Regions from separate parts of the Streptomyces sp. NBC_01716 genome, predicted to be linked through region 4. Evidence: riboswitches for the same ligand, from Rfam matches in the RefSeq annotation. Region 4 holds a riboswitch; each other region holds the start of a gene.
The links. Region 4 has a riboswitch for cyclic di-AMP ahead of OIE74_RS09075 (M23 family metallopeptidase). Riboswitches for the same ligand answer to the same signal wherever they lie in the genome.
Positions count from the first base shown of each region.

Region 1: linked by a shared signal. The riboswitch ahead of OIE74_RS08555 (LysM peptidoglycan-binding domain-containing protein) and the one ahead of OIE74_RS09075 (M23 family metallopeptidase) in region 4 are both predicted to bind cyclic di-AMP.
Region 2: linked by a shared signal. The riboswitch ahead of OIE74_RS34575 (C40 family peptidase) and the one ahead of OIE74_RS09075 (M23 family metallopeptidase) in region 4 are both predicted to bind cyclic di-AMP.
Region 3: linked by a shared signal. The riboswitch ahead of OIE74_RS05430 (LysM peptidoglycan-binding domain-containing M23 family metallopeptidase) and the one ahead of OIE74_RS09075 (M23 family metallopeptidase) in region 4 are both predicted to bind cyclic di-AMP.

Region 1 is NZ_CP109181.1:1,991,759-1,997,175, reverse strand. It holds gene OIE74_RS08565 (glycosyl hydrolase family 28-related protein) at 1-812, shown strand, start outside; gene OIE74_RS08560 (ScbR family autoregulator-binding transcription factor) at 928-1,575, opposite strand; cyclic di-AMP (ydaO/yuaA leader) riboswitch at 2,404-2,569, shown strand; gene OIE74_RS08555 (LysM peptidoglycan-binding domain-containing protein) at 2,574-3,317, shown strand; gene secD (protein translocase subunit SecD) at 3,569-5,417, opposite strand, start outside.
Region 2 is NZ_CP109181.1:7,723,059-7,728,475, reverse strand. It holds gene OIE74_RS34585 (ATP-dependent Clp protease proteolytic subunit) at 1-604, shown strand, start outside; gene OIE74_RS34580 (hypothetical protein) at 612-920, shown strand; cyclic di-AMP (ydaO/yuaA leader) riboswitch at 1,295-1,460, shown strand; gene OIE74_RS34575 (C40 family peptidase) at 1,464-1,934, shown strand; gene OIE74_RS34570 (ATP-binding protein) at 1,967-2,398, opposite strand; gene OIE74_RS34565 (8-amino-7-oxononanoate synthase) at 2,643-3,821, opposite strand; gene bioB (biotin synthase BioB) at 3,992-5,143, shown strand; gene OIE74_RS34555 (adenosylmethionine--8-amino-7-oxononanoate transaminase) at 5,136-5,417, shown strand, end outside.
Region 3 is NZ_CP109181.1:1,265,492-1,270,908, forward strand. It holds gene OIE74_RS05420 (STM4011 family radical SAM protein) at 1-125, shown strand, start outside; gene OIE74_RS05425 (SGNH/GDSL hydrolase family protein) at 146-946, opposite strand; gene OIE74_RS05430 (LysM peptidoglycan-binding domain-containing M23 family metallopeptidase) at 1,116-2,045, opposite strand; cyclic di-AMP (ydaO/yuaA leader) riboswitch at 2,050-2,214, opposite strand; gene OIE74_RS05435 (tyrosine-protein phosphatase) at 2,622-3,422, shown strand; gene OIE74_RS05440 (DUF6126 family protein) at 3,445-3,663, opposite strand; gene OIE74_RS05445 (helix-turn-helix domain-containing protein) at 3,708-4,349, opposite strand; gene OIE74_RS05450 (aspartate aminotransferase family protein) at 4,447-5,417, opposite strand, start outside.
Region 4 is NZ_CP109181.1:2,118,663-2,124,079, forward strand. It holds gene OIE74_RS09070 (HPr family phosphocarrier protein) at 17-298, shown strand; gene OIE74_RS09075 (M23 family metallopeptidase) at 554-1,357, opposite strand; cyclic di-AMP (ydaO/yuaA leader) riboswitch at 1,371-1,538, opposite strand; gene OIE74_RS09080 (M16 family metallopeptidase) at 1,746-3,113, opposite strand; gene OIE74_RS09085 (M16 family metallopeptidase) at 3,131-4,495, opposite strand; gene OIE74_RS09090 (DNA gyrase/topoisomerase IV subunit A) at 4,741-5,417, shown strand, end outside.

The DNA of each region.
Region 1 (5,417 bases), 130 kb from region 4:
TCAGAGACGTCTGGATCGAGCACGCCAACGTCGGTGTCTGGGTCGGCCGCGACTACGACAACATCCCGGCGCTCTGGGGTCCCGCCGACGGCCTTCAGTTCAGCGGGATGCGGATCCGGAACACGTACGCCGACGGCATCAACTTCACCAACGGCACCCGTAATTCATCGGTGGACAACTCGTCCTTCCGCACCACGGGCGACGATTCACTCGCCGTCTGGGCCAACCGGTACGTCAAGGACCCGGCCGTGGACATCGCGCACGACAACTCGTTCACCGACAACACGATCCAGCTGCCGTGGCGGGCCAACGGCGTCGCGATATACGGCGGTTACGGCAACAAGGTGCAGAACAACCTGATCGCCGACACGGCCAACTATCCCGGCATCATGCTGGCGACCGACCACGACCCGCTGCCGTTCTCGGGCGAGACCCTGCTCACCGGAAACGCCCTCCACCGCACGGGTGGCGCCTTCTGGAACGAGGACCAGGAATTCGGCGCGATCACCATCTTCCCGGCGAGCCGGGACATCACCGGCGTGAAGATCAGGGACACCGAGATCTCCGACTCCACGTATGACGGCATCCAGTTCAAGAACGGCGGTGGCAACGTACCGGACGTCGAGATCAGCGACGTGACCATCGACAAGTCCAACAACGGTTCGGGAATCCTGGCGATGGGTGGTGCCCGCGGCAGCGCGACGCTGACGGGAGTGACCATCACGAACTCGGCCGAGGGCGATGTCCTCGTAGAGCCGGGATCGGCCTTTGTCATCAACGGCTTCCCCGGCACGCGGCGGACCGCCAACTGACCCGCGGGACCGGCCCGTTCGACGCCTTCCGTACCGCTCCCGAGTAAGGAGCCCGCGGAAGGCGTCGAGTCTTTTTGGGACAGAACGAGCGACTCATAAAACAGAGTGGTCGGTTTTATTTGTCCTGGAGGGCTTCGATCTCCGCGTAAATCCGCTCACCCCGGTCCGGCGCCATGTCCAGCCTCGCCAGCACCGCCGGCACGGCGATGCTCGGCAGCACATGGTTGAGAAGCACCGAGATCCGGTGGTCGAGATCCGCGCGGTCGCACAGGACATGGGACATCGTCTGCACGCCGGCGAAGGCGCCGGTGAACAGCTCGGCGGTCTCCCTGAGGTTCACATGGGGCAGGAGTTCGCCCTGCTCCTTCGCCTGGCGCAGCATGTCCTCGTTCTGCGCCACCCACGACTCGAACGGTGTGCCGCGGTTGATGCCGAGTGCGCCCTGGTCGAGCGCCAGGCCCGTACTGGCTCTGACCAGCGGGTCGTGGCGCAGCCGGTGTGCGAGGACCATGCCCTGGTCCACGAGCAGCTGTAGTTTGCTGCTCTGCTCGGGGAACGGTCCGATCGCCAGTTGGGCGTCGAGGACCCCGAGCGCGAGGTCTTCCTTCGAGGTGAAGTGGAAGTACAGGGCGCCCTTGGTCACCCCCGCCCGCGTGAGGATCTCGCCGACGGTGGCCGAGTTGTAGCCGCGCTCGTCGAAGACGGCCGCCGCCGCTTCGAGGATCGACCGGCGGGTCCGGATTGCACGGTCTTGCTGCGCCATCGGGCTCCCTCCTGCCTTGCATGGATTTGTAGTCGGGCTGTGACGACAGGTATTGAAAAACAAACCGCTTCGTACGTATCTTATAACGGAGCTGGACGGCTCCACCTACACCTTTGCCGGACGACTGGGCACAGTTGACCAGCACCGAAGCAGTCCGAGACCACGCGGCAGGCAACCATGATGCTGGCCCACGCGGAGTCTCGCGACGGTCGGCGTCCGGGTCGCCGGGACCCAGGACGGCGTTCTCCGTTGCGGTGGAATCCGAATTCTGACGGGACCTGACCATTCCCTGACGCGGGGCCTCTTGAAAGCAACTCCCAGGGTGGGGACGCTTGTTCGGTACGTTCCGAATGTTCCGCACATTCCGCGCTCAGGGCTCTGCTGCCCGAGCAATTCGGCCGTGACTCGGGGGGCACGCCGTCTGCCGAGCAGGCTGCTCCCCCCAGACCGGCCGGATGACCAGGCCGGCGCGGGGCCGGGAAACCACCCCGCCCCGCCCTATTGGAAAAAGCTCATTTGTCCATTTTGTGGTGCGGTCGTTATGGGTATTTCGAGCCTAACTTGTCCCTTTCTGGGTGGTGTTGGGTTTCAGTGGTTGCATCGAGAGCCCGTGATGTGTGTCACAGCTTTGAAGGACCGCGCTTCTCGCCGCCCCGCCCCACCTCCCCTGCCGCAAAAGAAAGTTGAGGCCTGAATCGCCTCGCCCGAATTCGAATTGACCGGCGCCGGATCCGTTAATGGCATGGCGCTGTGAATTCAGGACTTGTTTCGCCCGGACCTTCTCGCTTACGTTCTCGTCATTCCGGGCGGAACGCCGAATCCTGCCGCTGTCCGGAAACCGCACCCAACAACTCATGGACGGCAGGAGCGGGGGACCCAGGTAAGTCGCCGATCCGTTACATCGGACCGGCTTGGGGTGAAGTCGCGCACTATCGCGGCCGGGCATCTCCCGCTCGAACCCGACAGCTCACCTCGCAGGCGACGGAGAGGATTTCGTCATGCCCGCAGAGGGTAAGCACCGCCGTACCCGCACCAGCCCGCTCGCCCGCCGCCTCATCGCGGTCGGCACGGGCGGCGCAGCACTCGCCCTTCCCCTGGTGACCGCCACCACGGCGGGCGCGGCCCCCGCCCCGCAGCACGTCAAGACGGCCCCGGCCGCCTCGACCGCCGTCCAGAAGGTGACCCACACCGTCGTCAAGGGCGAGTCGCTGGCCAAGATCGCCAAGGCCCGCTCCGTGAGCGGTGGCTGGCAGGCGCTCTACAAGACCAACCGCGCCGCTGTCGGCGAGAACCCCTCGCTCATCCACCCCGGCCTGAAGCTGAAGCTCGCCGGGAAGGCCAAGACCGAGGGGACCGCGTCGACCGGGACCGCGTCGGAGAGCAAGGCCACCGAGGCTGTCGAGACCGCCGCCAGGACCTACACCAACGACCTCGACGGCTGGATCCGGGAGGCGCTGGACGTCATGGCGCAGAACGGCATACCCGGCTCGTACGACGGCATCCACCGCAACATCATGCGCGAGTCCGGTGGTAACCCCCGCGCCATCAACAACTGGGACTCCAACGCCGCGGCCGGCACCCCGTCGAAGGGCCTGCTCCAGGTCATCGCCCCGACGTTCGAGGCGTACCACGTGCCCGGCACGTCGACCGACAGCTACGACCCGGTCGCCAACATCACCGCGGCGTGCAACTACGCGGCCGACCGCTACGGCTCCATCGACAACGTCAACGGTCCGTACTAGGGCGTGTTTGAGAAGTCCCGTCTGGCCCACGACGCCTGGCACGCACGCTCGCCGCGTTGTCGGAGTCATCCAAGTACGTCCAGTACGAGGATGATCCTCCGCCTTGCGATCGCACGCACCAGACGCCGTGGGCCCCGCCCGATGGGCGGACGACGCTACTTCTAAAACACGCCCTAGACCCTGCGGCGTCCGTCACCTCACCGACCGCCGGCCGGACCGCACACGCGGCCCGGCCGGCGGCCTTCACACGCTCACACCCGCGCCCCGTTGTCCGCCGGGCGCCCGCGACGCGGCAGCGGTCGCGAACGGCCCGTGCCACGCCGCCCCCGCGCCGCCCCCGGACCCCCCTCGCGGGACGCCTCCATCGCCAGCGCGACCGGCACGGCAGTGAACACGGACGAGTACGTGCCCACACAGATACCGATGAGCAGGGCCAGCGCGAAGTCTCTGAGCGAGTCCCCGCCGAGCACCGCCAGCGCCGTGAGGATGAACAGCGCGCCCATGCCGGTGTTCACGGTTCTGGGCACCGTCTGCAGTACGGCTGTTCGCGCGGTCGGCACCAGGGAAGCGCGGGGTGCCCTCGCCCACAGCTCACGGACCCGGTCGAAGACCACCACGGAGTCGTTCACCGAGTAACCGATGACGGTGAGCAGCGCGGCGAGGAAGATCCCGTCGACGGGACGGCCCAGCCACGCGAAGACCCCGATCAGGATCACCACGTCGTGCACCAGCGCGGCTACCGACGCCACCGCGAAGGACCATCTGAACCGCACGGCCAGATACAGGAGTTGGACCCCGACGGCGATCCCCAGCGCGATCAGCGCGTGGCGCCTCAGCTCATCACCGAGGCTGGGGCCGATCAGGTCGTCCCGTACCTTCGTCGTCGGTCCGCCCTCCTCGCTCAGGGCGCTGCGGATCGCCGCCTCGGCCCGCTCGCCCGTGTCCCCGGTGCGTACCGAGAGCTCCTGCCGGCCCGCCGTGGTGACCTCGGCATCGGCGAAGCCCGCGTCGGCCAGGGCCGTGCGAGCCGTGTCGACGTCGACGGGCCGGGTCGTCGCGTACTCCATGAGCCGTCCGCCGGTGAACTCCACGCCGAGGTTCACCCCGCGCAGGGCCACACCCAGCACCGCGACGGCCATCACCGCGCCCGAGACGAGCAGCCACCGCCGCGACCTGCGGAACAGATGAGGGGCGCGGCGGGTCAGATACGTACGTACGCGGCCCGGCAGGCCGATTCCGTTGACGCCCGGGAAATCGGCGACGAAATGGGAGCGTGCCGCCAGATCGGTCAGTGCCCGCGCGATGACGAGGGCGGAGAACACCGACACGAGCACGCCGATTGCCAGGGTGACGCCGAACCCCTTCACCGGCCCCGATCCGAGGGCGAAGAGAAGGCCGGCGGCGAGCAGAGTCGTCACGTTGGAGTCGACGACCGCGGTGCGCGCGTTACGGAATCCGGCGGCCGTCGCGGACCGCAGGGTGCGGCCGGACCGTGGAGCGCCGCCGGAACGGCCCGCGTACTCCTCCCGCGCCCGTTCGAAGGCCAGCACGTTCGCGTCGACGGCCATTCCGATGGCGAGCACGAATCCGGCCAGCCCGGGGAGCGTCAGCGTGACGCCGAGCGCGACCAGGGCGGCGTACGAGATCAGCGCGTACCCGGCCAGGGCCAGCGAGGCGAGGCCGCCGAAGAGGCGGTACACGAAGGTGATGAACAGCGCGGTGAGGCTCGCGCCGATCACCGCGGCCCGCGCGCCGGCGCTGATCGCCTCGGCGCCCAGTGTCGGGCCCACGGTGCGCTGTTCGACGACATCGACCGGCACCGGCAGGGCACCGCCCTTGATCAGCAGCGCCAGGTTCCTGGCCTCTTCGGCGGAGAAGGAACCGCTGATCTGGGTCGTACCCGACGGAAGTCCGGCCCCGCAGGCCACCGAGGGGCTCACCTGCGGCGCGGAGATCACCTTGTCGTCCAGCACGATCGCGACCCGGCGCCGCTCGTCCTGCGGCGGATGGCAGGCGGCTTCCCCCGTCAGCCGAGTCCACGCGCGGGACGCCTCGTCACGGAAGTCGAGGGAGACGAACCAGCCGGCTCCCCGCTGGCCG
Region 2 (5,417 bases), 5.6 Mb from region 4:
GGAGTTCACCGAGCGGACCTCCGCCGGGACCCGCTCCCTCGATCCGTACTCCAAGCTCTTCGAAGGACGGATCATCTTCCTCGGCACCCCCCTGGACGACACCGCCGCGAACGATGTGATCGCCCAGCTGCTGCAACTCGAATACGCGGCACCCGGCCAGGACATCGCGCTCTACATCAACTCTCCCGGCGGCTCGCTGAGCTCGATGTCCGCCGTCTACGACACGATGCAGGTCGTCGGCTGCGACGTGGCGACGACCTGCCTCGGCCAGGCGGCGTCCACCGCCGCGGTCCTGCTCGCCGCCGGAGCGCCGGGCAAGCGGATGGCGCTGCCCGGCGCGCGTGTCGTTCTCCAGCAGCCGGGGATCGAGGAGCCCGTACGCGGCCAGCCGTCCGATCTCGCCATCCACGCGGAGGAGTTGCTGCGGCTGCGCGCCCTGATGGCCGAGACGCTGGTACGGCACACCGGACAGAGCGCCGAGCGGATCGACGCCGACATCGACCGGGACACGATCTTCGACGCGACGGGCGCCAAGGAGTACGGCCTGGTGGACCAGGTCGCGCAGGATCGCAGGTCGTCCTTGAGCTTCAACGCCCCCCGGTGAACCGCCGATGCTGCCACCGGAACTGCCGCCGCTGCCCGCGCTGACCCGCGCCGAGGGCGACTTCGTCGACAGCTATCTCCGGGTCGTCGACCTGGTCGGCCGGATCAACCCCTCGCGCGCCGACGACACGTACAGCGCGCTGCGCGCCGCACAGGCCCTGGTGTCCGGGGCCGCCGAACTGCGCGACGCGCTGACGCTGATGCACGCGAGAGGTGAGACGGAGCTGCACACGCCGACCCTGGACCGCACGCTCCGGGTGCTCGACGGGGAGCGCAGGGCCGGACGTGTCACCATGCCGCCCGGCCCGGTGACTTGATACGGACCCGCGCCCCGCACCCCCGCCCCGCGACGGACTTCGACCGCCGGCCTGCCCGTTCGGACGCGTCCGTACGGGATTTGGCCGCACGTTCGGCGTATCGACCCGCCCGTGGTGATCGGACCGGCGACTTGCGACGGACGATCGGCCGTCCGGTCGTAACGCTTCGCTGCGCCGCAGGTACAGCGCGTGAGCTGTCATATGAGCCGTTCACCGAATCGGCCGTACCGACCCAAATGGCCCATAAGTGACGAGAGTCACATCCGGCCGTTTCAACGCGGATTCGCGCTGAGGCCGCGTCAAGATCCCTGGGACGACAAGCCCCCGCCACCTCGGCGGGGCGGTCCGGGTGGACGCCGAGTCCTGCCGCCGCTCCGGACGACTGGTCGACACGAGTGGATCGGCAGGAGTGGAGGACCCGAGCAGTTCGGGGCGGTCCGACCATGGACAGCTCCTCGGGGTGAAGCCGCATCGCGGCCGGACATCTTCGCCTGTCCGAACCCGACAGGTCATCCTTCACAGGCGGCTGACGAAGGGTTGCGCATGTCCGCGCAGACGCATGTCCCGTCGCTGCTCTCCCGGGCCGGTACCGCATCGGTCCTCCTCGCCGCCGTCGGCGGCACGATGCTGGCGCCCGGCGCCGTGTCGGAAGCACACGCCCTGCCCGCCGCCGCGAAGGCGCTGGATGTGGCGGCCTCCATGAAGGGCGCCCCGTACTCCTACGGGGCGACAGGTCCGCACCGGTTCGACTGCTCGGGGCTGACCCTCTTCTCGTACAAGAAGGCCGGCAAGGCGCTTCCCCGCACCGCGCAGCAGCAGTACAACCGCACGCACCACATCTCCGCCGCCGGCCGCAGGCAGGGCGATCTGGTCTTCTTCCATTCCGGAGGGAGCGTCTACCACGTCGGGATCTACGCCGGCCACGGCAAGATCTGGCATTCGCCCAAGAGCGGTCAGGTGGTGCGGCTGGAGCGCATCTGGTCCAGGAGCGTCCTGTACGGCCGGGTCCGCTGACCCCAGGCGCACCGGGGACACGCGCGGCCCGCTCAGCCCGGGGCGCGAACCGTCCACGGCAGGGCGATCCAGACCGTCTTGCCGCCGTCCGCGGTGGGTGTGACGGCCAGTCGGCCGCCGTGCTCGGCGGTCAGCGCCCGGATGATGACCATGCCGCGGCCGTTGTCCTGCTGGACCGCGGCGGGGAGGCGCTGCGGCCAGCGCGGGTGACTGTCCGTGACGCCGACGCGCAGTTCCTCGTCGCGCCGCAGGGTGACGTCGATCGTGAAGGTCGGTGAGGTGCCGAGGGTGTGCTGCACGGCGTTGGTGGCCAGTTCCGAGATGATCAGGCGAACCGTTTCGGCGGTGCCGGCATCGCTCGGCAGCCCCCACTCGGTGAGCACGCGCGCGACGTATCTGCGTGCCTCGGACACCGAGGCCGGATCGCTCGGCAGGGTGACGGATGCTTCCTGATGGTCTGCCATGGCGACGCTGTCCCTTTCCCACCGGGACGCAGACCGACCTATGGCTGTTGCCCGCGAGTACGTCCCCGGATTGCGCTGCGCGCCACACTGCCATCAACGGCGCCCGGTGCACGGGCGATCCGCCGTGATACGCCCCTGTCTGTCGCTCTAAGCGGTGAACCCTGCTACGCGAGACCGTATTTACGCGCGCTCAAGTTCCCGGCCCCGGCGACCGACAGACGACGTGCCCGGCCCTGACGGGTGCTCAGCACTCCGGCGCCACGGCCCCGGCGGGCGCCGTCGCGATGACCGTCGCCAGGGCTCCGTCGACCTGAGCGTCCGTCAGGTCGGCGCGGGCCGTGAGCCTGATCCGGGAGATCCCGTCCGGCACGGACGGCGGCCGGAAGCAGCCCACCACCAGACCGGCCTCGCGGCAGTCGGCGGCCCACCGGACGGCCGCCTCCGGAGACGGCGCCCGGACGGAGACGACGGCCGCGTCCGGGCGTACGGCGGTGAGCCCCGCCCCGGTCAGCCCCCGGTGCAGCGCGTTCGCCACCGCGCGCGCCCGGACCGCCAGCGAGGGGTCCTCGCGCAGCAGCCGCAGGCTCGCGAGCGCGGCGCCCGCGGCGGCCGGGGCGAGGCCGGTGTCGAAGATGAACGACCGTGCCGTATTGACGAGTTGGCCGATCACCCGGGCCGGCCCGAGGACCGCGCCGCCCTGGCTGCCCAGCGACTTGGAGAGCGTGAGCGTGACGACCGTCCCCGGGTCGCCCGCCAGCCCCGCCGCGTGGACGGCGCCACGGCCGCCGTCGCCGAGGACGCCGAGACCGTGCGCGTCGTCCACGAGGAGTGCGGCCCCCCGCGTACGGCACACCTCGGCCAGCCGCGCGAGCGGCGCCGCGTCACCGTCCACCGAGAAGACCGAGTCGCTGACGGCCAGGGCCCGGGAGCCTTCGTACGTTTCGAGCGCCTTGGCCACCGCCTGCGGATCGGCGTGCGGTACGACGACGGTCTCGGCGCGCGAGAGACGGCAACCGTCCACGATCGAGGCGTGGTTGGCGGCGTCGGAGACGATGAGCGAGCCGCGCGCGGTCAGCGCGGTGAGGGCGGCGAGGTTCGCGGCGTATCCGGACGACAGGACGAGCGCGGCCTCGAAACCGCAGAAGTCCGCGAGCTCACGCTCCAGTTCGGCGTGCAGCGCGGTGCTTCCGGTGACCAGCCGCGAGCCGGTGGCGCCCGCGCCCCAGCGGCGCGCCGCGTCGGCCGCCGCGCCCGTCGTCACCGGGTGGTGGGTGAGCCCCAGGTAGTCGTTGCTCGCGAGATCCAGCAGGGCGGAGTCGGCGGGGCGGGGGCGCAGCGTACGGACCAGACCGGCCCGCTCACGCCGGCGCGCCTCGTCGTCGATCCAGCCGAACGGGTCCGGCGGCGTCGACGGGGACGGCATGCTCGGCGCGGGTGGCTCGGCTGGCACGGCGGGGGTCCTTTTGTAGGCAGCCCACAGACCCTAACCGTCGATCGCTCCGCTTCGGGTGTGGTCATACACACACCTGAATGCACCTGTCTTGTGGGATTCATCCTTGGCCCGGAGGCCCGCCGTACGCCAGGATCGGCGCCATGGACCTGCTGAACACACTGGTGGAGAAGGGCCTTCGGCGAGAGCTGCCGTCGCGCGAAGAAGCGCTCGCCGTGCTGGCGACCTCCGACGACGAACTGCTCGAAGTGGTGGCCGCGGCCGGGAAGGTGCGCCGCCAGTGGTTCGGGCGGCGGGTCAAGCTCAACTATCTCGTCAACCTCAAATCCGGGCTCTGTCCCGAAGACTGCTCGTACTGCTCGCAGCGGCTCGGGTCCAAGGCCGAGATCCTCAAGTACACCTGGCTGAAGCCCGACGAGGCGTCCAGGGCCGCCGCGGCGGGAGTGGCCGGCGGCGCGAAGCGGGTCTGTCTGGTGGCGAGCGGCCGGGGGCCGACGGACCGGGACGTCGACCGTGTCTCGCAGACCATCAGCGCCATCAAGGAAGAGAACGCCGATGTCGAGATCTGCGCCTGTCTCGGGCTGCTCTCGGACGGTCAGGCGGAGCGGCTGAAGGCCGCGGGCGCCGACGCGTACAACCACAACCTCAACACCTCCGAGTCGACGTACGGCGACATCACCACCACCCACACCTACGCGGACCGGGTGGAGACCGTGCGCCACGCGCAGGGTGCGGGCCTGTCGGCCTGTTCCGGGCTGATCGCGGGCATGGGCGAGAGCGACGCCGACCTGGTGGACGTGGTCTTCGGGCTGCGCGAGCTGGACCCCGACTCGGTCCCGGTCAACTTCCTCATCCCCGTCAAGGGCACACCGCTGGCCGGGGAGTGGAACCTGACCCCGCAGCGGGCACTGCGCATTCTGGCGATGGTGCGGTTCGTCTGCCCCGACGTGGAGGTCCGGCTCGCGGGCGGGCGTGAGGTGCATCTGCGCACGATGCAGCCGCTCGCGCTGCACCTGGTCAACTCGATCTTCCTCGGCGACTACCTCACCACCGAGGGCCAGGAGGGCAAGGCGGACCTGGACATGATCGCGGACGCCGGGTTCGAGGTGGAGGGCACGGACACGACGACGCTGCCTGAACACCGCGGCGGCGGGTGCGCGAGCGCGTGCGCTCCGTCCGCGGACAAGGGTGACCCCGTGGCCGAGCCGGTCGGGGCGGATGCCGGCGCCGCCCGTACGGACCTGGTGACCGTACGGCGGCGCGGTGCCGGTACCGATCTGGCGCCCAATGCCTGACACGCCCGCCCCGCCCGCGACGGCTCCGGGCGACCTCCTGGCGCTGGACCGGGCCCATGTCTGGCATCCGTACGGCCCGATGCCCGGCCGCACGGACCCGCTGGTCGTGGAGTCCGCCTCGGGCGTACGGCTCCGGCTCGCCGAACCGGCGTACGGGCAGCGCGAGTTGGTCGACGGCATGTCGTCCTGGTGGTCGGCGGTCCATGGCTACAACCACCCCGTCCTCAACGAGGCGGCGCACGGCCAGCTCGGCCGGATGAGCCATGTCATGTTC
Region 3 (5,417 bases), 850 kb from region 4:
GCGCCTGCCCGCTCACCACCTGCGACTGCCACATCGGCTATGTCCACCTGGAGACACTGCCGTTGTACGACGTCTTCGCGGGCGGCGTCCTGGAACGGATACCGCTGAGCGCGTCAACGCGCTGAACTCCGTGGCCCGCACCGGCTCAGTGACGCACCAGCGGCAGCAGGTCCGGGCGTTTGGCGACCGTGTGGTCGCCCGAGGATTCACCGCGCAGGCGGCGGCCGATCCAGGGGACCAGGTATTCGCGCGCCCACTGCATGTCGTCGCGGCGCACTTCCAGCGTGCCGCGCGGCGGCAGGGGCGGCCATGGCTGGTCGGGGTCGGCGGGGGTGTCGAGGCCGAGGACCTGCGCCGCGCGCAGCGCCACCCGGGTGTGGCCCTCGGGTGACAGATGCAGCCGGTCACCGTCCCAAGCGCGCCTGTCCTGCACCGACTTGAGGGACCACAGGTCCAGGACCGGGCAGTCGTAGCGGTCGGCGATGGAGCGGACGTGGGCGGTGAACGTGGCTATCTTGCCGCGCAGATGGCGCAGCACCGGCACGCCCCGGGTGTCGAACCCGGTGGGGACCATGACGGTGCCGACCGCGCTCGTCAGGTCGGCCAGCGCCCGTTCGAAACGTTCCGCGACGTCGTCGGGGTCGCTGCCGGGCCGGATGATGTCGTTGCCACCCGCGCAGAACGTCACGAGATCCGGGGCGAGTTCCTTGGCCCGCGGGATCTGCTCGGCCACGATCTGGTCGAGCAGCCGTCCCCGTACGGCGAGATTGGCGTACCGGAACGATTCGTCCGGTGCCCGGTCGGCGAGCAGTACCGCGAGGCGGTCCGCCCAGCCGACATAGATTCCGCCCGGTCCGGGATCTCCGACGCCCTCGGTGAAACTGTCACCGATGGCCGCGTAAGACCCGAAGGCACCTCTGGTTTCTGTTCTCGAATCGTCAGCCACAGCAGAACATCATTCACCCGGCCATGGGACCTACGCGACCGTAAGAAGTCGCCGTCCCCGGTGAGAAACACCACCGGTCAAAATTCGTTCAACCGGGAATAGGAGAAAGGCCGTCGGCCGGTACCCGGAGGTACCGGCCGACGGCCGATTACGCGTGGGACGGGACGGCTCAGATGGAAACGCCGTGCTCGCGCAGGTACGCCAGCGGGTCGACGTCGGAGCCGTAGCTCGGACCGGTGCGGATCTCGAAGTGCAGGTGCGGACCGGTGGAATTGCCGGTCGAACCGGAGAGACCGATCTGGTCGCCGCCGGCGACCCGCTGACCCGCCGAGACGGACAGCGAGGAGAGGTGGCCGTACTGCGAGTACTGGCCGTCGTCGTGCTTGATGACGACCTCGTTGCCGTACGAACCGGCCCAGCCGGCCGAGACGACGGTGCCGGGGCCGACCGACTTGACGGTGGTGCCCGACGCGGCCGCGAAGTCCACGCCGGTGTGGTAGCCGCTCGCCCAGCTGCCGCCGGCCGCGCGGTACGGGGTCGTGGTGGTCGCGCCGTCGACGGGCGCGGTGTAGCCGGAGTCGGCGCTCTGCGCGGCGGGCTCGTTCGCCGTGGCGTCGGCCTGCGGGGCGGGCTCGGCCGGCGCGGGCTTCGCGGGAGCGGCCTTCTTCTTGGGGGCGGCCTTCTTCGGGGCGGCCTCGGCCTTGCTCTCGGCGGACGCCTTGGCCTTCGCGCCGATGGTGAGCTTCAGGCCCGGGTGGATCAGCGACGGGTTGTCACCGACGGCCTCGCGGTTGTCGGCGTAGAGCTTCTGCCAGCCGCCGCTGACCTTCTGCGTCTCGGCGATCTTGGCGAGGTAGTCCCCCGCGGTGACCGAGTACGTCTTCACGGTCTTGGCGGTCGCGGCCTGCTTGGCCGTCTGCGTGGCGGCGGTGTGCGCGGCGGACACGCCGCGCTCGGGCGCCACCGACGGAGCGGCGGCGTGGGCGCCCGTGGCACCGATGAGCGGAATCGCGATGGCGGCGCCACCCGTTCCGGCCGCGATGAATCCGCGGGTGATCGGGCTGGTCCTCGGACGACGGTGCTTACCCTTTCCGGGCATGGCGAATTCCTCTCCGGCGCCTACGAGGTGAGCTGTCGGGTTCGGGCTGGAGATGCCCGGCCGCGCCGTGACGCGGCTTCACCCCGAGCCGTCCGGATCTCCGGACCGGCGTACTACCTGGGTCCCCCGCTCCTGCCACACGTTGATGAGTGCTGGGTGGATGCGGATTCCGAACGGCGGCAGGATTCGGCGATCCGCTCGGATTGCGGTGACGGTAAGCCGCGCATACCGACCCGTACAAGCCGCTGTTTCTCCCGCGGCAATCCGCTCTCGAATATCGACATACGCGAGCGGTCACCCTGCGTGGATTACGGATCTTCGAATTCCGTGCGGCGTCCCAATTCCCTTCCCGGGCGCGGCCACACACCGTCACGGATATGATCCTGCTCACCAGCCGAGGCCGATCCACCCCCATCTCGGCCGCGACCGGGGCAACTTATGGACAATCACCCAATACGGACAGAAGCCCTATTCCTGCGGCGCTTTCAGGGGGAACCGATGTCGTAAAGTCGGAGCGCGACAGCGTCGGCGACGAGCGCCGACCGCACACGCGGAGGAGCGCACGTGACGCACGAGGTGCCGCAGCAGGTCCCGCAGGGCGAGCCCGATCTCGCCGGCGTACGCAACTTCCGCGACGTGGGAGGCCTGCCGACCGTCGACGGGCGGCGCGTACGGTACGGACGGCTCTTCCGCAGCGGCCACCTCGCGCACGCCACCGCCGATGACGCGGCCTTCCTGTCGTCACTGGGGCTGCACACCATCTTCGACTTCCGCAACGCGGCCGACCAGAAGCTCGACGGTCTGGACGTCGAGCTCGTCGGCGTGCACAACGTCAACATCCCGCTCACCGATCCGGCCGACGGCACCGAGTTCTGGAGGATGGTCCGCGACGGCGACCTCGACCAGCTGCGCTCGATCCTCGCCGACGGCAAGGGCGCGGCCCGGATGTCCGCTTCGTACCGTTCGATCGTTCTGGACCGCACCGCAGAGCACCGGCGTGTGCTGCACGCCCTGGCGGAGGAGAGCCTGCCCGCACTGATGCACTGCGCGGCGGGCAAGGACAGGGCCGGTCTCTCGATCGCGGTGTCGCTGCTCGCGGTGGGCGTGGAGCGGGAGGCGATCGAGGCGGACTATCTGAAGTCGAACGATCCGCACCGGAGGTATCAGGTACGCCGCAGCGACCCGACGCCCGGCGGGACCGCTCCGGAGGTCCTGGAGCTGCTGGCCCCGCTCTTCGACGCGCGTGCGGTGTATCTCGAAACGGCGTTCACGACGATGGAGGAGACGTGGGGCAGCGTCGACCGCTACCTCACGGACGGCCTCGGTCTGACGGACGAGACCCGCGAGCGGCTGCGCTCGCGCCTCGTCGAGGACTAGGCTCTGTCGTTTGGATCAGGCCCTACCGCCCGCCGGCGCCCGCCTCGAAGAGCAGGTAGAGGAAGCCGGCCAGGACATGGCCGGCGACGAGGTAGGCGAAGAGCCGGATGGCGAGGCCGCGCGGGAAGTTGCGCTCCTCGTCCATGACGGACTTGGCGGGCTGAACAGGCTGGACGGGGTGGACAGGCTGGACTTCCTCGGGCGACGGCTCCTGAACGGCGTCCACCGGGTTGTCGGACATGGCGATGGCCTCTCTTGGTCGGATCGCGGGTCAGTTGCGCCGAGTCAGCGGGGGTGAGCCCCGCCGGGCAGGCACAGCTCGCCGACGGGGCTGGTCAGCAGAGTGTGGACGAACAGCAGCTCGGCGCCGGCGGGACCGGCCGCCGCGAGGCGGTGCGGGGTCATCGAGTCGAAATGGGCGCTGTCGCCCGGGTCGAGCACATGGACGGTGTCCCCGAGGCTCAGCCGCAGCCGCCCCCGAAGGACATGGAGCCACTCCTCCCCCGGGTGGACACGGACGAGGTCGCCCTGCGCTCCGTACGGCACGGTCACCCGCAGCGGCTGCATCGCCCGGCCGGTCGGGCTGCCTGCCTGGCGGTAGGTCCAGCCGTCCGCCTCCACGGGCTCCGCCCGCGCGGCGCGGATGACGGGATCGCGCTCGGGCGGCTCCTCGCCGAGCAGCTCGGAGACCGTCGTACCGTAGACACGCGCCAGACCGAGCAGCATCGGCAGCGAGGGCTGGCGCCGGGCGGTCTCCAGCCGGGAGAGGTGGGCCGGGGAGAGCCCGGCCCGTCCGGCGGCGGCCTCCAGGGTGAGGCCCCGGCCGCGTCGCAGCTCGCGCAGCCGGGGCGCGACGTCCGGCAGAGTCTCTGTCGTGGCGTCGGTCTCGTCGGCCGCCTGTTCACGAGCGGTGGCGGGGTCGGTCATGCCCCCATTGAGCCAGGAATTCTCCTCTGAGGCAAACTTCTTACCTCAGAGGTAAACAGCCGGAACAGGACCAACGGGACCCAACGGGACAAGGGCGTCACCGGTTGGCGATCGCCTGCTTCACCAGCGTCCTGCCGAAGTCCCACATCAGCCCGCCGCCCCCGTGCGCGTCGTCCATCACGGCCGTGAAGGCCGTCACGAAGCGGTCGACCTCCCGCTCCCCGATGGTCAGCGGCGGGATCAGCTTGATCACTTCCAGATGGTCCCCTGAGACCTGGGTGAGAATGCGGTGCTTCCGCAGGAGCGGCACCACGACCATCTGCGCGAAGAGCCCCTTCCGTGCCGCCTGGAGCATCGTCCAGCGGCTGCGCAGCCCGATCGACGTCGGCCGGCCGAACTCGATACCGATCATCAGCCCCCGGCCGCGCACCTCGCTCAGCAGCTCGTACCGGTCGACCAGCGCGGCCAGCCGCGAGCGCAGCAGATCGCCGGTCGTCCTGGCGTTGGCGACGATCCGCTCGTCCTCGATCACCGACAGAACGGCCAGGCCCGCCGCCATCGCCTGCGCGTTGGATCCGAAGCTGGCCGAGTGGACCAGCACCCTGTCCATCGAGGAGTAGACCTTCTGGAAGATCCAGTCCTTGCCGAGGGTCGCGCCGACCGGCACGTATCCGCCGGAGAGCGCCTTCGCGACACACACCAGGTCCGGCTCGACGCCTTCCTCGTGCTGGTACGCGTAGAAGTCGCCGGTCCTGCCGAGCCCCGTCTGCACCTCGTCCGCGATGAGCAGCGCCTTGTGCCGGCGCAACAGCTCCTGCGCGGCCCGCAGGAAGCCGGGCGGCGTCGACCGCACGCCCTTGCCCTGGATCGGTTCGACGACGAAGCCCGCGACGTCGCCGCGCTTCAACTCCCGCTCCAGCGCGTCGAGATCACCGATCTCGATCGCCGTGTCGGGGAGCAGCGGCGCGAACCCGGCGCGGAAACCGTCCTCGCCGTTGACCGAGAGCGAGCCGAGGGTCAGCCCGTGGAAGGCGTGGGAGCAGTAGAGGATCCTCGGCTTCCCGGTGG
Region 4 (5,417 bases):
CTTGAAGGGCAACACCATGGCTGAGCGCCGCGTCAATGTCGGCTGGGCCGAGGGCCTGCACGCCCGTCCCGCCTCCATCTTCGTCCGGGCCGCCACGGCTTCCGGCGTTCCGCTGACCATCGCCAAGTCCGACGGCAGCCCGGTCAACGCGGCGTCGATGCTCGCCGTGCTGGGGCTGGGCGCGCAGGGCGGCGACGAGATCGTCCTGTTCTCCGACGCGGACGGCGCGGAGATCGCGCTGGACCGGCTGGCGAAGCTGGTCGCCGAGGGTCTGGACGAGCTGCCCGAGACCGTCTGAAGCGCGAGCGCACGTGCCTGACACGTATGGCGAAGGCCCCGGCGTCCTGCCGGGGCCTTCGTCGCGTGGTGGCTAGGGCGTGTTTTAGAAGTAGCGTCGTCCGCCCACTGGGCGGGGCCCACGGCGTCTGGTGCGTGCGATCGCAAGGCGGAGGATCAGCCCCGTAGATGGACCGGACGTACTTGGATGACTCCGACAACGCGGCGAGCGCGCGTGCCAGGCGTCGTGGGCCAGACGGGACTTCTCAAACACGCCCTAGACGTTCACGCCGTGGGACCGCAGATACGCGACCGGGTCGATGTCGGAGCCGTACTCCGCGGTCGTCCGCGCCTCGAAGTGCAGGTGCGGGCCGGTGGAGTTGCCGGTCGAGCCGGAGAGGGCGATCTGCTGCCCCGGGGCGACGCTCTGGCCGATGGAGACGCCGATGGACGAGAGGTGTCCGTACTGGGTGTACGTGCCGTCGTTCATACGGATGACGATGTTGTTCCCGTACGCGCCGCCCCAGCCGGCCTCGACGACGGTGCCCGCGCCGACGGCCACGACCGAAGTACCGGACGCGGCGCGGAAGTCGACGCCGGAGTGGCTGCCGGAGGACCAGAGCGCGCCGCCGGTCCTGTAGCCGGTGGTGAGCGAGGAGCCCGCGACCGGGAGCCGGTAGGAGTTGAGGCGCTTGCGCTCGGCGGCCCGTGCCGCGCGCTCCTTGGCGGCGCGGAGTTCCTTGGCGCGGGCCTCCGCCTTGCGCTTCGCCTCGGCCTTGGCGCGCGCGGCGGCCTGGGCCTCCGCCTTCGCTTCCGCGGCCTCCTCGGCTGCCGCCCGCTGCGCGTCGGCCTGGGCGTCGATCTTCGCGGCGAGCGAGTCGTCGATGACGATGGCACGGGGCGGGGCCTCGGGGACGGCCTCCTGGGCGAGGGTCGCCTCCGCGTCGGCGGCGAGCGCCGGGGACGCGAGGGTGCCGATGACACCGGCCGCGGTGAGGGAAGCGACGCCGGCGAAGTTCGCGCTTCGGCGCGTCATTCGGTTCCGGGCACGGTGCTTCCCGGTGGCACGGGTGAACGCCATTGAGGTGGCTGGTCCTTTCCTTCCTTCTCGCCTACCGGGTTAGCTGACGGGTTCGGAGCAGGAAGGTCTCCTACGGGGTCCTCCGCGGTTGGTGCGAAGGATCCCGATTCACCCCAGGGACATCGATTGGGTCCCCGGCTCCCCAGGCTCGCGCCTGACGGGGACTCGGCGATGGCTGTCCGGTGCCGCGGACGCGGCGGGCTCTGACGAACAGCCGGACCGACGCTAGGCGTTCATCTTTCAATCACCAAACGGACAGCCCATTTTGTAGCGCACGCCACAGGGCATTCGGGCAACCCACCCATGAATGCGGACATAAGAGGGAACCCCGGCGACAGGTTCGTCACCGGGGTTCCCTTTGTCCTGATTCCCGTACGGGATCGTGCCGTCAGCCGGTGACGACCTTCACCTCGCCGATGTCCAGCGCCTCGACCGGCTCCCGGATGACCGAGGCGTCCCCGACGAGCACCGTGACCAGCCGGTCGCCCGGGAAGGCGCTGACGACGGCGGCCGTCGCCTCGACCGTGCCGGTCTCGGCCAGGCGCGCGTACAGCCGTGCCTGGAAGTCGTCCGGCAGGTGCTGTTCGACCTGGTCGGCGAGCGTGTCCGCGACGGACGCGGCCGTCTCGTACTTCAGCGGCGCGACCCCGACCAGATTCTGTACGGCCGTCTCACGCTCGGCGTCCGTCAGGCCTTCGGCCGCGAGGGTACGCAGGACCTTCCACAGGTCGTCCAGCGCGGGCCCGGTCGACTCGGTGTCCACGGAGCCGCTGATGGCGAGCATGGAGACGCCCGTGCCCTCCGGGTCGGAGCGCAGCACCTGCGCGAAGGCCCGCACGCCGTACGTGTAGCCCTTCTCCTCGCGCAGCACCCGGTCGAGCCGGGAGGTGAGCGTGCCGCCCAGGCAGTACGTGCCGAGCACCTGGGCCGGCCAGACGCGGTCGTGCCGGTCGGGGCCGACGCGGCCGATCAGGAGCTGGGTCTGTACGGCTCCGGGCCGGTCCACGATCACGACACGGCCGGTGTCGTCGGCCGTCACCGGCGGCACGGGGCGCGGCTCGGTGGTGTCGCCCGTCCAGTCGCCGAGGGTCTCGGCGAGCAGGGCGTCGAGGTCGACACCGGTGAGGTCGCCGACGATCACCGCGGTGGCGGTGGCGGGGCGGACATGCGCCTCGTAGAAGGCCCGGACGCCCTTGGCGTCGATGCGTCCGACGGTCTCCTCGGTGCCCTGGCGGGGGCGGGACATGCGCGAGGTCTCCGGGAACAGCTCTCTGGAGAGCTGCTTCGCCGCGCGGCGGGCCGGGTTGGCCTGCTCGTGCGGGATCTCGTCCAGCCTGTTCGTGACGAGCCGGCCGACCTCGCTCTCCGAGAACAGCGGCGCGCGCAGGGCGTCGGCGAGCAGGCCGAGCGCCTTGGGCAGCCGGGAGACCGGGACCTCCAGGGAGACCCGTACACCGGGGTGGTCGGCGTGCGCGTCGAGCGTGGCGCCGCAGCGCTCCAGCTCGGCGGCGAACTCCTCGGCGGTGTGCTTGTCGGTGCCCTCGGACAGGGCGCGGGCCATGATCGTGGCCACGCCGTCCAGGCCGTCGGGCTCGGCCTCCAGCGGGGCGGCGAGGGAGATCTCGACGGCCACGACCTGCTGGCCGGGGCGGTGACAGCGCAGCACCGTCAGGCCGTTGGGCAGCGCACCCCGCTCGGGGGCGGGGAACGCCCAGGGCCTGGCCTCTCCCGCGGTCGGCTGCGGGTGGAACTCCATGGTCACGGCAGCGTCGGTCACTGGTCCGCCCCCTCGTGCTCGTCGGTGGTCTCGTCGGCGGCGGCGTCCTCGTCGTCGGAGGTGACCGGCTCGTAGACCAGCACCGCCCTGTTGTCCGGGCGCAGCCGGGCCTCGGCCACCGCGCGCACCTCGTCGGCCGTGACCTCCAGCACCCGCTGGACGGCGGTCAGTGCCAGCTGCGGGTCGCCGAACAGCACCGCGAACCTGCACAGTTCGTCCGCGCGGCCCGCGACCGTACCGAGCCGGTCGAGCCATTCGCGCTCCAACTGGGCCTGGGCGCGCTCCATTTCCTCGTCCGTGGGGCCATCGGCAGCGAACCGGGCCAGCTCCTCGTCGACCGCGGCCTCGATCTGCGGCACCTCGACGCCACCGGACGTCTTCACGTCCAGCCAGCCCAGCGAGGGCGCGCCGGCCAGGCGCAGCAGTCCGAATCCGGCCGACACGGCCGTACGGTCGCGGCGCACCAGGCGGTTGTGGAGACGGGAGGACTCGCCGCCGCCGAGGACGGTGAGCGCCAGATCGGCGGCGTCGGACTCGCGGGTGCCGTCCTGCGGCAGCCGGTAGGCGGCCATCAGCGCGCGCGCCGGGACCTCCTCGCGGATCTCCTCGCGCAGCTGCTCGCCGATGATGTCGGGCAGCGAGCCGTCGCGCGGCGCCTGCTTGCCGTCGTGCCCCGGGATCGAGCCGAAGTACTTCTGGACCCAGGCGAGGGTCTGCTCGGGATCGATGTCGCCGACGACCGAGAGCACCGCGTTGTTCGGCGCGTAGTACGTACGGAAGAACTGCCGCGCGTCGTCGAGGGTCGCCGCGTCCAGGTCGGCCATCGAGCCGATCGGCGTGTGGTGGTACGGGTGGCCCTCGGGGTAGGAAAGCGCTGTCAGGCGCTCGAAGGCGGTGCCGTAGGGCACGTTGTCATAACGCTGTCGGCGTTCGTTCTTCACCACGTCGCGCTGGTTCTCCATCCCCTCGTCGTCCAGGGCGGAGAGCAGCGAGCCCATGCGGTCGGCCTCCAGCCAGAGGGCGAGCTCCAGCTGGTGGGTGGGCATGGTCTCGAAGTAGTTGGTGCGCTCGAAGCTGGTGGTGCCGTTGAGGGAGCCGCCGGCGCCCTGCACCAGCTCGAAGTGACCGTTGCCCTTGACCTGCTTCGAGCCCTGGAACATCAGGTGCTCGAAGAGGTGGGCGAGGCCCGTACGGCCCTTGACCTCGTGGCGTGAGCCGACGTCGTACCAGAGGCAGACCGCGGCGACCGGGGTCAGGTGGTCCTCGGAGAGCACCACGCGCAGTCCGTTGGCGAGCCGGTGCTCGGTCGCTGTCAGGCCGCCGGAACCGGCCTGCGCTGTGGCCGTGTGACCCATGGGCATGTACGTCCCTTCGATCGCGATACGGAGAAGTCCTGCCACTGTATGCAAGCGTGCCGACGCATGGCGAAGTTCCCGTGCCGGGCGAAGCGGCGTCCACTCGCCAAGCGCTTGCGAAACGGTGCCCCGGACGGTTCAACGACGGGTCGAGGTCCGCGTTGTCAGTCCGGCGGGCCACAATGGTGCGGTCAAGTTCCCGAAGTTGCCCGCCCAGACCCGCACAGACCTGTGAAGGAGCCGCAGCAGCGATGGCCCGCCGCAGCACGAAGACCCCGCCGCCCGAGGACTTCGAGGAGAAGATCCTCGACATCGACGTGGTCGATGAAATGCAGGGCTCCTTCCTTGAGTACGCGTATTCGGTGATCTACTCCCGGGCCCTGCCCGACGCCCGGGACGGCATGAAACCGGTGCACCGCCGCATCGTGTACCAGATGAACGAGATGGGCCTGCGGCCCGACCGCGGCTATGTGAAGTGCGCCCGGGTCGTCGGCGAGGTGATGGGTAAATTGCACCCGCACGGGGACGCGTCGATCTACGACGCCCTCGTCCGGATGGCGCAGCCGTTCTCCATGCGGCTGCCGCTGGTCGACGGCCACGGGAACTTCGGGTCCCTCGGCAACGACGACCCGCCGGCCGCCATGCGGTACACGGAGTGCCGGATGGCTGACGCCACGTCACTGATGACGGAGTCGATCGACGAGGACACCGTCGATTTCCAGTCGAATTACGACGGGCAGGAGCAGGAACCGGTCACGCTGCCGGCCGCGTATCCGAATCTTCTGGTCAATGGCGCCTCCGGGATCGCCGTGGGCATGGCGACGAACATGGCGCCGCACAATCTGGGCGAGGTCATCGCCGCCGCCCGGCATCTGATCAAGCACCCGGGCGCCGACCTGGAAACGCTGATGCGGTACGTGCCGGGGCC